DNA from 3 places in the Solibacillus sp. FSL K6-1523 genome. Region 1 is predicted to be linked to each of the others. Evidence: riboswitches for the same ligand, from Rfam matches in the RefSeq annotation. Region 1 holds a riboswitch; each other region holds the start of a gene.
What was found. Region 1 has a riboswitch for thiamine pyrophosphate ahead of tenA (thiaminase II). Riboswitches for the same ligand answer to the same signal wherever they lie in the genome.

Region 1 (4,291 bases):
ACCTAGAGATGTAGAAAATGGCTACCAACCAGCGCCTGAAATTATTAATAAAAAGCTTGTAATGGGGATTGGCGGAGGAATTTGCCAAACATCGTCCACGCTTTTTAACGCGGTTGATCAAGTGCATATTGCCACGTTAGAAAGACATCATCATTCATTAGATGTAGGCTATGTACCGAAAGAAAGAGATGCAACGGTCTCCTATGGCACACTAGATTATCGTTTTCAAAATATAAGTGGGGTGCCTTTTATTGTAAAAGCGATTTATAGAAAGGGCTCGCTCACTATAGAATTAAGAACATCAAAGGATTATGTGGAGATGCTGAAAAAGAATTAATCCATGTGAAAAAAGAAAAGGTTCAATTCAGTCATTCGAATTGAACCTTCCCATAAACGCCGCCACCACCGACTGCGAATTGTAGTTGACCCGTTCTCGCTAAATCAATTCTTTCGGCAATTTTTTGTGGGACAACGGTCGCTAATTGCTGAACGGTTGTGCGGTGTATAATATCCATCTCGGTACCAAATGCAGCAAGTAATTTTTGCATCACTTTTGGACCAATACCTGGAATGAAATCTAATGGTACTTGATGGATGTAGGGTGGCCTTTTTCGCTCTGTTATATGATTTTCAGAAGAAAGTTCCTGAATGCGCGTCGCCACACCTTTAATAATTTGTTTACTGCCACATTCAGGACATTGCTCAGTCTCTTCCTGCACATGACAACCACACTTGGCGCATACCGTTTGGTGATACTTTCCAAGAAGCGGATGTAACCCATAATTTGCGCCTACAGTTCGACCATCTATATTGTGTAGTGCTTTTTTCAGCTCTACAAAATTCGCATCCGCTAAAAGCAATGTTTGATATTCCCGCGCCATTTTGCCTAGAGAGTGAGCATCGGAGTTGGTAACAAATGTATACTGTTCAAGCTCCTGTATTTTGCTTACCATCTCGGTATCGGAGCTAAGGCCAAGTTCAATTGCATCAATCATCGTCGGATCAAATACTTCCGTTAAGCTCCGCAGCACACCTTTTCCATATAAGCTTTTAAAAGGTGTAAATACATGGGCTGGGATGAACAAGCCGCCGAGTTCAACGACTTTATGTTGCAATGTTTTCGCGTCACAATAAATACGCTGCGAGCTCAAATTTATATTCGTAACATGTTCACGCATCCAATTAGAAAAGTCCTTCATGAGCGTAATTGTCGGGAAAAAAGCGAGAACATGTATTGGTCCGTGGCAATTCATATCATAAATTTCAATTTCAGAACCTAAAATGAGTGTTGTATTTTCATATCGCAGTCCCCCTTCAGCGAGTGGTACAAGTGAACCTTCCGCCATTAAGTGCTCCATTTCTTCCAGTACCCCTGGTGAATGACAGTCAATAATCCCGATTAATTCAAGCCCCTTTTGCGAACTAGCTGTTTGTAAAATATTCGCTAAAGTTAATGTTTTACTACCCGTAATTTTTACTGCGCGTCCATTCATTGTGCGCCCAATGTGGATATGCAAATCTGCATAAAAGTTTTTTAACACGTTCTATTCTCTCCACCTTTCTAAATTAAGGATGTGTTATTAAATTTGAGTTATACGATGGAATAATTCCCTGTTTTTTTAGTGATCCTTCTGTTCCCTAAAAGACGGAATAAAAATACTATTGGCAATTCAATGGAAACAATGATAGCATAAAAGTAATTAAAATATTTGCGGGGGGACGCTCTATGCGTTGAGAAGGTTAAAACCTGACTCTTGGAACCTGTTCAGTTAACACTGGCGTAGGGAGCAAAGTACATAGCGATTCGTCTATTTCGCATTTTTTTGTACATGAGCTCTCCTTTATGGGGAGCTTTTTGTTTTTCCAAGTAAATATTTAACTTGATTCAGAAGGGTTTCAAACCCCAACTGAATCAAGTTAAGCCCCCGGCGGATGTCACAGATTTTTTTAGGGTGTTTTTCGAGCGAACTCGAAAAAATCTGGACGCAATTACGCCGAGGCGTAATTGATTTTAGCGGGGGGACGCTCTATGCGTTGAGAAGGTTAAAACCTGACCCTTAGAACCTGTTCAGTTAATACTGGCGTAGGGAGCAATGAGTAAGACGCTTCTTTGCTATACGCATATGGAAGCGTTTTTTTGTTCTTATGCCTACCACAAGGAGGAAGAATGATGACATTTTGTGATGAGGTAAGAAAAGAAACAGATTTATATTGGGAAGGGAGTTTTGAGCATCCATTTGTGAAAGGGCTTGTGGATGGGACGCTTCCAATTGAAAAATTCAAATATTATATGATGCAAGACGCGTATTATTTAAAGCATTACACAAAAGTACTAGCAATTGCGGCTTCAAAGGCGGAGCAGAGTGATGACATTGCATATTATTTAGATATGGCGCGCTTTATTCACGAAGGAGAGCTGGAGTTGCACCGGACAGTCTTTGCTGAACTAGCTGTATCTGAAGAGGAGTTAGAAGCATTTGAGCCTGCACCTGCTGCGTATAATTATGTGAGTCATATGTATAATGCTGCACATAATGGAGATGTTGCAGAGGCGTTTGCAGCGATGTTTCCATGTCCTTGGTTATATCAGGAAATTGGTGAGAAATATAAAGATGCCAAACCAGGTGTGAAGTTATATGAAGATTGGATTGCGATGTATAGCGCGGATGATTTTAAAGCGACAATTGACTTCCAAAAAGCGTTAATGGACCGCTATGTAAAAGAACAGCCTGAAAAAATAGCTATTTTTAAAGCACATTTTGTGAAAAGCTGTTATTACGAATGGAAATTTTGGGAAATGCCTTGGACGTTAGAAAATTGGGAAAATGAGGTCGCGCAATATGACTATGCATAAAATTCACCTGAAAAAACCGCTCGTTCACTGTATAACGAATTATGTGGTCGCCAATTTTACAGCGAATGGCTTGTTGGCAATTGGCGCTTCACCTGTCATGGCAGATGATAAGGATGAAGTGGCGGAAATGGTCGCAATGGCAGATACCCTGTTAATTAATATCGGGACTATCAATACATGGACGTTTGAAGCGATGTTGATTGCTGGGAAAAAGGCGAATGAGTTAAATATTCCGATTGTACTTGATCCAGTAGGGGGTGGAGCTACAGTATTCCGAAAAAAGATTGTTCAGCAATTGCTTGAGCAAATCCGTTTTGATGCAATCCGCTGTAATGTAGGTGAACTGGCAGCAATCGCGGGGGTTCAGTGGGAGTCAAAAGGTGTCGACAGTGGAGAAGGGACCATGGATACGGTTGCAGTTGCGATGCAAGTAGCAAAAAAGTGGAATACAACTGTTATTGCCACAGGAGAAACGGATGTTGTGACGGATGGTCATGTAGTAGAGCAAATTAATGGCGGCGATGCACGAATCACGCAAATTACAGGGTCTGGTTGTTTACTAAGTGCTATTTGTAGTGCGGCATTAAGTGTTGAAGGGGATCAAATAACAAATTTACAGCAAGTTTTACAGCAATATAAACAAATAGCGGCAGAGGCCAGTAGTGAAGCGCAGTATATGGGTTCGATACAAGTGAATGTTTTAAATGGCCTTGAAAAATCCGCATTGAGGGAGCAACTATGAATATTGTGATGACGATTGCAGGTTCCGATAGTAGTGGCGGAGCAGGTATACAAGCGGATTTGAAAACGTTTCAAGAGCTCGGTGTATACGGAACGACGGTTATTACGGCTTTAACTGCTCAAAACACATTAGGTGTGTCGAGTATTTTTCCAGCGACGCCTGATTTTATCCAAGCTCAAATGGAGGCTGTATTTGCAGATTTATCTGTAACTGCGCTAAAAACGGGGATGTTATTTTCCGCAGATATTATTGATTCGGTTGCAGAAGTTTTACAGCAAATGGACGTACAGCTCGTCGTTGATCCAGTGATGATTGCAAAGGGCGGTGCGAGTTTATTACAGCAGGAAGCGGTAGAAGCACTTAAGACGAAACTAATTCCGTTAGCAACTGTGTTGACACCTAATATTCCAGAGGCAGAAGTCCTTACAGGTAGGATGATTTCGACGCCAGCGGATATACAAGGGGCAGCCGAGGAAATTTTACAGCTCGGTGTGCAATGCGTAGTGATGAAAGGTGGTCATTTAGAAGGTGAGGATGCAGTAGATACGGTATTTCTCCAAGATGACTCAACCTTTTCATTGAGCAGTGAGCGAATTCAAACACGGCATACACATGGTACTGGTTGTACGTTTTCTGCGGCAGTAACTGCTTTTTTAGGGAAAGGCTATGCTGTGCGGGATGCAATTATAGAGGCG
Region 2 (4,291 bases), 1.3 Mb from region 1:
TATGTACAACGCGTTCTTCAATAAGGCGAATAATTCCGAAAATGCATAAACTTAAAATGACAATAAGGGTAATCGCAACAAACACGCGATCCGTGCGAAAGGCCGATTGTGCAAGTGTCATGTACACCCCAATTCCCTGTTTCGCGCCTAGCCATTCCGTAATGACTGCACCCATCACACTATAAGTAGCGGCAATTTTTAACCCTGAAAATAATGCAGGCATCGCGAACGGCAGCTCAAGCTTCCAAAATTGCTGCCATTTTGTCGCACCAGCCATTTGGAAATATTGTCGTAGTTCGGGTGTCGTTTGACGTAACCCATCCAACAGAGCAATGGCAATTGGGAAGAAACAGACTAACCCAATAATGACGACTTTTGGCATCAATCCAAAACCAAACCAAATGATTAATAGCGGCGCAAGTACAAGCGTCGGGATATTTTGTGAAATAAGGATTAATGGATAGCCAATCTTATGGACAATCGGCAGTAGATGTAATAAAATCCCCACAATAAAACCGAGTACACTACCAGCAATTAATCCGATAAATGTTAGCTTAACCGTTGCCATAACATGTGGTAACAGTTCACCCGACGTTTGGAAGAGCTCTATTATTACGATGGATGGTGCTGGGAAAAGCCATGTTGGTAAATCAAGTAATCGCACTGCAATTTCTACGATGAGTAGTAAGCTAATTAAAAAGCCTACTGTAACACTATATTTTTTCAAAAAGTCCATTTAATCGTATTTCCCTGTTAATGTTTCAATCGCTGCGCCTTGTGGGTTATAAAATATTTTCACTTGAGAAATGACGCTGATTGCACCCATTTCCACCATTTTTTCATTCATCTTTTCGATTAGTTGTAGAAGTTGCGTTAGCTCACCTTCCATTGTAGTTTCCAGTGGACCTACTCTGTAAACAATGCCTGATGCATCAATCATCGCAATTGCTGCATCGACATATGGAATGACATCCTCATAACGCTCTGTTTTCGGGATAATTTGAATACTTACTAAACTGTTCGCCATTTTTTATTCCTCCGATAAAAATTGATTTGTAAATGCTTTTTCAGCATCAAGTTCTTTTTCAATTAATTGATTTTCGAACATCCAATTCGCGTAGTTTTCCCAAACTTCCAATGATTGAATGCCCCACTGTTTTGCATCTGCTTGGTATTGATCTGCTAACCAAATTGCACTGTTCACAACTAAATCTTCATCTAATTCTGGCACTGCTTTTAATAGCATACTTGCCGCTTCTTCCGGTTCGTTAATCGCTAGTTCATAGCCTTTAGTTACCGCTTGCATAAAGGCGCGAACCGTTTCGTCTTCCTTGGCAATGTATTTTTCATTCGCAATAATGACCGGTGTATAATAATCCAATTCTTTCGCATAATCCGTTAAATAAAGCATATCAATAGCTTGCCCACGTAACTCGGCTTCAATGCCTGTCCAGCCGTAGTACATCCATGCAAAATCAATGTTTTGTTTCATCATATTGAAAAAGTCTGCATTACCTGCATTAATAATGTCTACTTTATTGACATCTCCATCTGCCATTTCCATAACCGTTTTAATAATGGCCTGTTCAATTGGTGAACCCCATCCACCGTATGTTTTTCCTTCAAAATCTTTTGGCGTTTCAATGCCTGTTTCCTTTAGTGATGCAAAGCCTGATGTATTGTGCTGAATAATCGCTGCAATGGAAACGAGTGGGACACCTTGTAAACGTGCCTGTGTAACAGATTCTTGTGCACTAATGCCAAACTGTGCTTTGCCTGTTGCAACAAGCTGATCTGCACCAGCATCACCTGGTTGAATAATTTCAACATCTAGCCCTGCTTCCTCAAAATAGCCTTTTTCCTGCGCGACGTATAAGCCCGTATGATTCGTATTTGGTGTCCAATCAAGCACTACTTGAACTTTCGTTAAATCTGAATCTCCCGTTTTCGCATTTTGCTGACAGCCGACTAAAAGCAATGTCATGCCAATAATACTTAACCATTTCCACATGTAAATTCCTCCTTTTATTTGTATCAGAATGAAAATTACCATAGAAAAATGTAAAAAACGCCCGGTACAATATGCACCGAGCGTTAAACAAGCAACAGATAGTTATACGAAATCAATGACATAACAATCTACATGACAATGTTTCCTCCGCCGGTATTAACCAGTTCAGGTTCAAAGGGTAAGCCTCTCCATGGAACACTTTCTCAGCTAGCAACACTAGCACCCCTACATTTTTAGTCTATGAACTTTTCAATGCCTATCGTAACGATAACGACTGCATTGGTCAAGCTTAATTTATCTAGTTTTCCGATTTTTCACTTTAAAATCTTGTCATCTATACGCGAATAAAGTACGAATACTAGATAATTTTATGCGAAATGGCACGTATTTCATCTTTTTCAATTCATTAGACATATACTTTTTTTCTTCTAAAGGTTGGCTTGACCTCAGCGAATATAATGGCAACAAAAATTAACACACAACCAATCCACATGCGACCCGTTAAAATCTCGCTTAATAACCATACCGAAAACATCGTACCGAATAAAGCTTCCGTTGATAGAATAATTGCAGACTTTGTTGGATTGGCATATTGCATTCCAATATTTTGGCACACATACGCAACCGCTGTACAGAAAACCGCTAAGTAAAGAATGATGTAAATTCCTTCCGTAGAATATGTAGTTGGCACCTCACCAAGTGCAAGTAATGAAATCATACTTAAAATCGTTGCCGTATAAAACTGAACGATTGTTAAAGCAAGTGCATCCTCTGTTTTAACGAAAACATTCGTATAGAAAATATCAAAAGCAAAACCAACTGCACATAAAATAGACAGGAAATCGCCAAAGTTAATTGTGAGCGAGTCTTGTAGCGATAAAAAGCCAATTCCGACGATTGCCATGCCAGCAGCGATAAATTCGAAACGATCAATACGGCGTTTATAAATGACATACGCAATAATCGGCACAATAATGACATTTAATGCGGTTAAAAAAGCATTTTTCGATGGTGTCGTGTACTCCAGCCCCATCGTTTGCAATGTAAATGCGCCAAATAAGATCGCACCAAGTACAGCACCTTTCCAAAGAACACTTTTCGTAATTAATTTCAACTTTTTATAAAAAATAATACTTAAAATAATGGACGCTAATAAAAAGCGACCCGCCATTAGTTGAAAGACGGTCCAATATTCTAAGCCGACTGCCATCCCAATGAAACCGCTCCCCCACATGACGGCCGTTATGAGCATCAAAATTTCGCCTTTATACTTCTGCATAAATATTCCTTCTCTCTTTCTATATCAATTACGCCTCGGCGTAATTGCGTCCAGATTTTTTTCGGGCTTGCTCGAAAAACTCATCCAAAAAATCTGTGACATCCGCCGGGGCTTAACTTAATTTATCCAGGGGTTTGAACCCCGGATAAATTAAGTTAAACGAATAGTATAACAATAATCAATATTTGATTAAAATGGAAGGGAATTTTACTAAAATCGAAAATGTGGACGAAATTCAATGGAAATTGTTGTTGGTGTGAGGGTTGGACAATTACAAAGGGGCGCATTTATTAGTTGATTTCTCCAAACTATTTTTCCGCAATTTTATATAGTTTGGAGAAAGTAGAAGCTAATCCTAAAGCGTTTTTACATAGTTTGTCACATTCCCCAAACAGCAACTACCTTGAGGATTGTTTATCTCACAACCACATCGGTCAGCTTTCATATTTTCACGAATTTGTTCTAACGGATTAGGGGTATGCCCTTCATCAACATATTGGTTAATTTTTTCCTTTGTCCAACCGAAGCAATAGCAAACAGGCGTATCAAAGGAATCACTTTTTTGATGAACAGGAACCTTAATTTCAGATGTGACATACGTTTTTTTATTTGAATCAAAATAAACGACATCACAATCTTTTGATGCACAAAAATAATGAAGTAAATTTGCATCCAATGTACTTAAAATCGCTGGTTTTAGCATTGATTTTAATGTAATGATGTTTAATTTTTTACCTTTTAAATTACAAGACGGACACAATTCAGAACGATTATTTTCAGAAGTTTGTTCCTATGTATTACAACAATTAGACATATGCTACACCTTCCTAAAATGAATTATGTAATCTACAAAGTATAACATGCTTATTAACCCTATAAACTATTGTTGCACTAAAGCCATTCGTTAGCTGAAGTGCAACATTAATAACAATTGGTCCCCTTTATTTTAAAACTTAAACATCTCTTTCAATAAAACGAACAGCATATTTATCCCAATATTC
Region 3 (4,291 bases), 3.0 Mb from region 1:
CGCTATTACAATATGAACAAACGACAAACGAGTTGGCACAAGCATTGCAAAAAATGAAGCAGCAACAGGCACAATTAGTAACAGAAAAACAAACGCAAGAAGTGCTTGCTAAACAGCTAGAGGCATTGCAAACTCGTATAGATAAAGGGCGTACTTATGTAACGAATGTAAATACGCAATTAGCTCTGGAACAAGGAAAACTAGAGCAAAGTGAAAAGTCGATGCTGCCACAATTTACAACGGTGCAACAAGTGAATGCAGCATTACAGGCGGAGCAATTGAAGCATGAAACTTTAAAAAGGGAAATTGACCAAGCTACCCAACATCTACAACAAGCACAATTAAAAGAAAAAACATGTGCAGCAAATTTTGAACATGCTAAGGGGCGGGAAATTGACCAGCTTCAAGAGGAATCAAAGGCGAAATCAGAATATTTATTAGCGCTAGAAAATGCCGAGTTTGCAGACGAGACAAGCTATAAAAATTCGATTTTAACGATGGAAGTCCAGCAACAAATACGTCAAAAAATTGAAGAGTTCCGACAAAAGATGCATACAATTGCCGTTCAAATCGCGGAAGATTCTGCTCAATTAGCAGGGAAAGAACCTGTTGATTTAACGGCATGGGCGCAGAAAATTAATGAATTGAATGAACAATTTGAGAAGCTATATGCAGACTTTAAACAGGCTGAATCATATGTAGAGCAATGCCGAACAACGAAAATTCGACTGCAAAAAGTAGCAACTGAAATTGAGCAATATAAAGAAAAGTTAATTCAAGTAGAGCAAATTTATGATGTCATACGTGGCCAAAATGAAGCGAAAATTTCATTTGAACGCTTTGCACAAATTGGTTATTTAGAAAAAGTGACACATGCAGCGAATGAGCGATTGCGTGTGTTATCGAATGGTCAATATTTCTTAAAGTCAACGGGACGTAAGGAAGGAAATGCGCAAAGTGGACTAAGCATTGATGTATTTGACAGTAATACAGGGCAAACGCGCGATGTTAAAACACTTTCTGGCGGGGAAAAATTCAATGCTTCACTTGCCCTTGCATTAGGAATGGCGGATGTTATTCAAAGTGTGCAAGGAAGCGTCCACATTGATACGATGTTTATTGATGAAGGCTTCGGAACATTAGATGAGGAATCACTCCGAAAAGCGATTGATATTTTAATCGATTTGCAACAAACAGGGCGATTAATTGGTGTCATTTCACATGTTGCCGAATTAAAAGCAGCAATGCCAGCCATATTACAAGTGCAAAAGCTAAAAGAAGGGCATAGTAAAACGGAGATTATTATAAAATAAGAACACAGAAAAACCATTTTGACGGCGTGCAAAATGGTTTTTTATGCATATATAAATGGTATCCAGCAATTATGTTCACATTTTTAGATGCTTTGACTTTGATCGATTATCAATTAATTTTCTGACGATTGGATATACAATAGGTGCATATTTAATGGCGGTTTTTATTATTTTTTTTAGCTTCATAATGGAGCACTCCTTTAGCTTCTTTTATTGGATTTTATAATTAGTATGTCCAATTTAAAAAACATTAACGCAATACTTTAATGGCTTGCACTAAGTTCCAAATGGCAATGGAAATGAATAGAAGAAGGTACAAAATAAAAATAATTGCGGAAAGTAAAAAAGTATTTCCATTAAAAGAGGTTGTATATAATGCGAAAAATGATGCTGAAACAAATAATAGTAAAAATATAATACCTAAAACGAACGGGACTGAATGTGAAATAAAAGCGCGTTTGGCATGAGAGCGAACAACTTGTTCCTTACTCACCAAAAATATAAATAACGGGACAATGAATGGCGCAAAAAAGATACTTAAATAGCCAATTGCACTCAAACCTTTTGAATTATCCAAAAAGGTCAACTCCTTTACTTTTATATTCGAAAATGTACTAAGTTATCGAGCCGTAACAAAAAAATATAGTATTGATAATTTTACTACAACTGGATATAATTGAGTAGTCTGAACAATTAAAAAGATGTAACCACAAGGGGTGCCAAATTTGTTGGCTGAGATTGTGCACGTAATGCACGGACTCTTTGAACCTGTAAGTTAACACTTGCGTAGGGATGTGGATAGAAACCGACTAATAAACGATAGTCAGGCTCTGTCCTGCTATCGTTTTTTTCTATTCCTTCTCACTTTTTACATCGAAAAAAGGAGGAGATTTATTTTGGACAAAAAGAAATTATTAATGATGGTGGAAATTGCAATTTTTGCTGCCATCGGGCTAGTGTTAGACCAGTTTTCGTTTAGCTTGTGGGCACAAGGTGGATCCATTAGCTTTGTCATGCTACCTATCGTATTAATGGCGATTCGTTGGGGCATAGTAGCAGGTTTGGCAACAGGGTTAATTATTGGGATTTTACAAATGGCATTCGGTGCCTTTATTGCACATTGGGTACAGGCACTACTTGATTACGGTATTGCTTTTACAGTGGTGGGGTTAGCTGCTATTGTACGCAAACCATTACTTGAAGCATCACAAGCATTAAACAAAGCGAAAATGACGACTTATATTGTCATCGGAATTTTCATCGGTGGATTTTTACGATTCAGCGCACACCTAATAGCAGGTGTTGTATTCTTTAAGGAATATGCAGGTGATGAAAATGTATGGAAATATTCAATCATTTATAACACTTCGTATATGCTACCAGCAACGATTTTAACAGCTATAGTAGCGGTATTATTATTCACTACTGCGCCAAGATTATTAAAAACGTTTGACTCAATTAAAGGGAAATCCCCAGCTTCAATTAATGAAAGTTCAACATCCAGCTGACGGTACAATCGATAAAATAAATAACTAAAAATGGAGGAGTGTCTCGAATTGGGGACACTCTTTTTATTGGTAGGTAGGAATTTTCGCCATGTTGCAATATATGTTATAGTGTAGGGTAGACATTATTAGAAGGAAGGAAGTTTAACATGATTGTTACAACTCAAGAAGAAATCCAAGCGTTTAAAAAGATTGGTCGCATATGCGCGGAGATTCGTGAGGCGATGAAGCTTGCGACAGTTCCGGGTGTTACTACGAAAGAATTGGATGAAATTGCAGGGCGCATGTTTGCGGAAGCAGGAGCCATTTCAGGACCAAAAGGGGAATATGATTTCCCAGGATACACTTGTATTAGTGTTAATCATGAGGTAGCACATGGTATTCCAGGTTCAAAGAAAATCCAAGAAGGTGACATCGTTAATATTGACGTTTCAGGATCTTTAGACGGCTATTTTGCAGATACAGGGATTTCTTTCGTAGTTGGTGAAGGCTATGAAGATAAAGAGAAATTATGTGCAGTAGCAAAATCAGCGCTTGAGCGTGCGTTTACAAAAGTAAAAGCTGGTTCAAAATTAAACCAAATTGGTAAAGCAGTAGAACGCGAAGCACGCGATCACGGTTTAACGGTTATTATGAACTTAACAGGCCACGGCTTAGGTAAATCTTTACATGAAGCACCTGACCATATTTTAAATTATTACGACGCATGGGATACGACAATTATGAAAGAGGGAATGGTCCTTGCAGTAGAGCCATTCATCTCGGCAAAAGCAGAGCATATTGTGGAATCAGGTGACGGCTGGACATTCGTAACACCAGATAAATCATTAGTTGCCCAAATTGAGCATTCCATTATTGTTACAAAAGATAAACCAATTATTTTAACAATGTTAGAAGACTAATAAAAATCGTAACGGCATTTTTTAGCCGTTACGATTTTTTTGTAATTTATTATTTTATATGGACTTTTGATTGGGAATTGCACATTGAAAATACTAATAATTGAAAAGCTAAAAGCATAAATTGGTAAGAAGCATACTTAAATAAAAACTAGTGGAATTAGAAGGTGAAAAGACCGGTATTCAAATAAAATAATGTATGTCCAATTTGTATTTATATTAAAAAGTAAAACCATCCTTCCGTTTACAAAGAAATATGTGTAAAAAAGCACAAACGAACGAAAATTACCAAATTCAGATAATTTCAAGTAAACTAATAGTAGTTGAACAAGGGGAGGATGAAAAAGATGAAGCAATTAAAGGATTTGGATTTATCATTAGAATTAGATAAGAAAATGTACAAGAAAAAGTTGAAAGTTCTACAATATGAAATGCTAAATGCGCAACAGTTTTTATTTAATAATAAAATCGGATTAATTTTAGCTTTTGAAGGGATGGATGCAGCTGGTAAGGGTGGCGCGATTAAACGTTTAACAGAGCGTATCGACCCACGAGGCCTAGTTGTACACCCTAT

Region 2: linked by a shared signal. The riboswitch ahead of MHI10_RS10330 (ABC transporter substrate-binding protein) and the one ahead of tenA (thiaminase II) in region 1 are both predicted to bind thiamine pyrophosphate.
Region 3: linked by a shared signal. The riboswitch ahead of thiT (energy-coupled thiamine transporter ThiT) and the one ahead of tenA (thiaminase II) in region 1 are both predicted to bind thiamine pyrophosphate.

The regions. Positions count from the first base shown of each region.
Region 1 covers NZ_JBBOSU010000001.1:845,978-850,268, forward strand. The annotation lists gene MHI10_RS03820 (VanW family protein) at 1-337, shown strand, start outside; gene MHI10_RS03825 (endonuclease Q family protein) at 369-1,493, opposite strand; TPP riboswitch at 1,704-1,804, shown strand; TPP riboswitch at 2,007-2,107, shown strand; gene tenA (thiaminase II) at 2,171-2,854, shown strand; gene thiM (hydroxyethylthiazole kinase) at 2,841-3,596, shown strand; gene thiD (bifunctional hydroxymethylpyrimidine kinase/phosphomethylpyrimidine kinase) at 3,593-4,291, shown strand, end outside.
Region 2 covers NZ_JBBOSU010000001.1:2,172,209-2,176,499, forward strand. The annotation lists gene MHI10_RS10320 (ABC transporter permease) at 1-736, opposite strand, end outside; gene MHI10_RS10325 (thiamine-binding protein) at 737-1,027, opposite strand; gene MHI10_RS10330 (ABC transporter substrate-binding protein) at 1,031-2,011, opposite strand; TPP riboswitch at 2,137-2,248, opposite strand; gene MHI10_RS10335 (DMT family transporter) at 2,418-3,290, opposite strand; partial or broken gene MHI10_RS10340 (putative iron-sulfur cluster-binding metallochaperone) at 3,646-4,104, opposite strand; gene MHI10_RS10345 (GNAT family N-acetyltransferase) at 4,244-4,291, opposite strand, start outside.
Region 3 covers NZ_JBBOSU010000001.1:3,835,478-3,839,768, reverse strand. The annotation lists gene MHI10_RS18550 (SMC family ATPase) at 1-1,313, shown strand, start outside; gene MHI10_RS18540 (hypothetical protein) at 1,564-1,890, opposite strand; TPP riboswitch at 2,016-2,123, shown strand; gene thiT (energy-coupled thiamine transporter ThiT) at 2,210-2,821, shown strand; gene map (type I methionyl aminopeptidase) at 2,968-3,720, shown strand; gene MHI10_RS18525 (polyphosphate kinase 2 family protein) at 4,065-4,291, shown strand, end outside.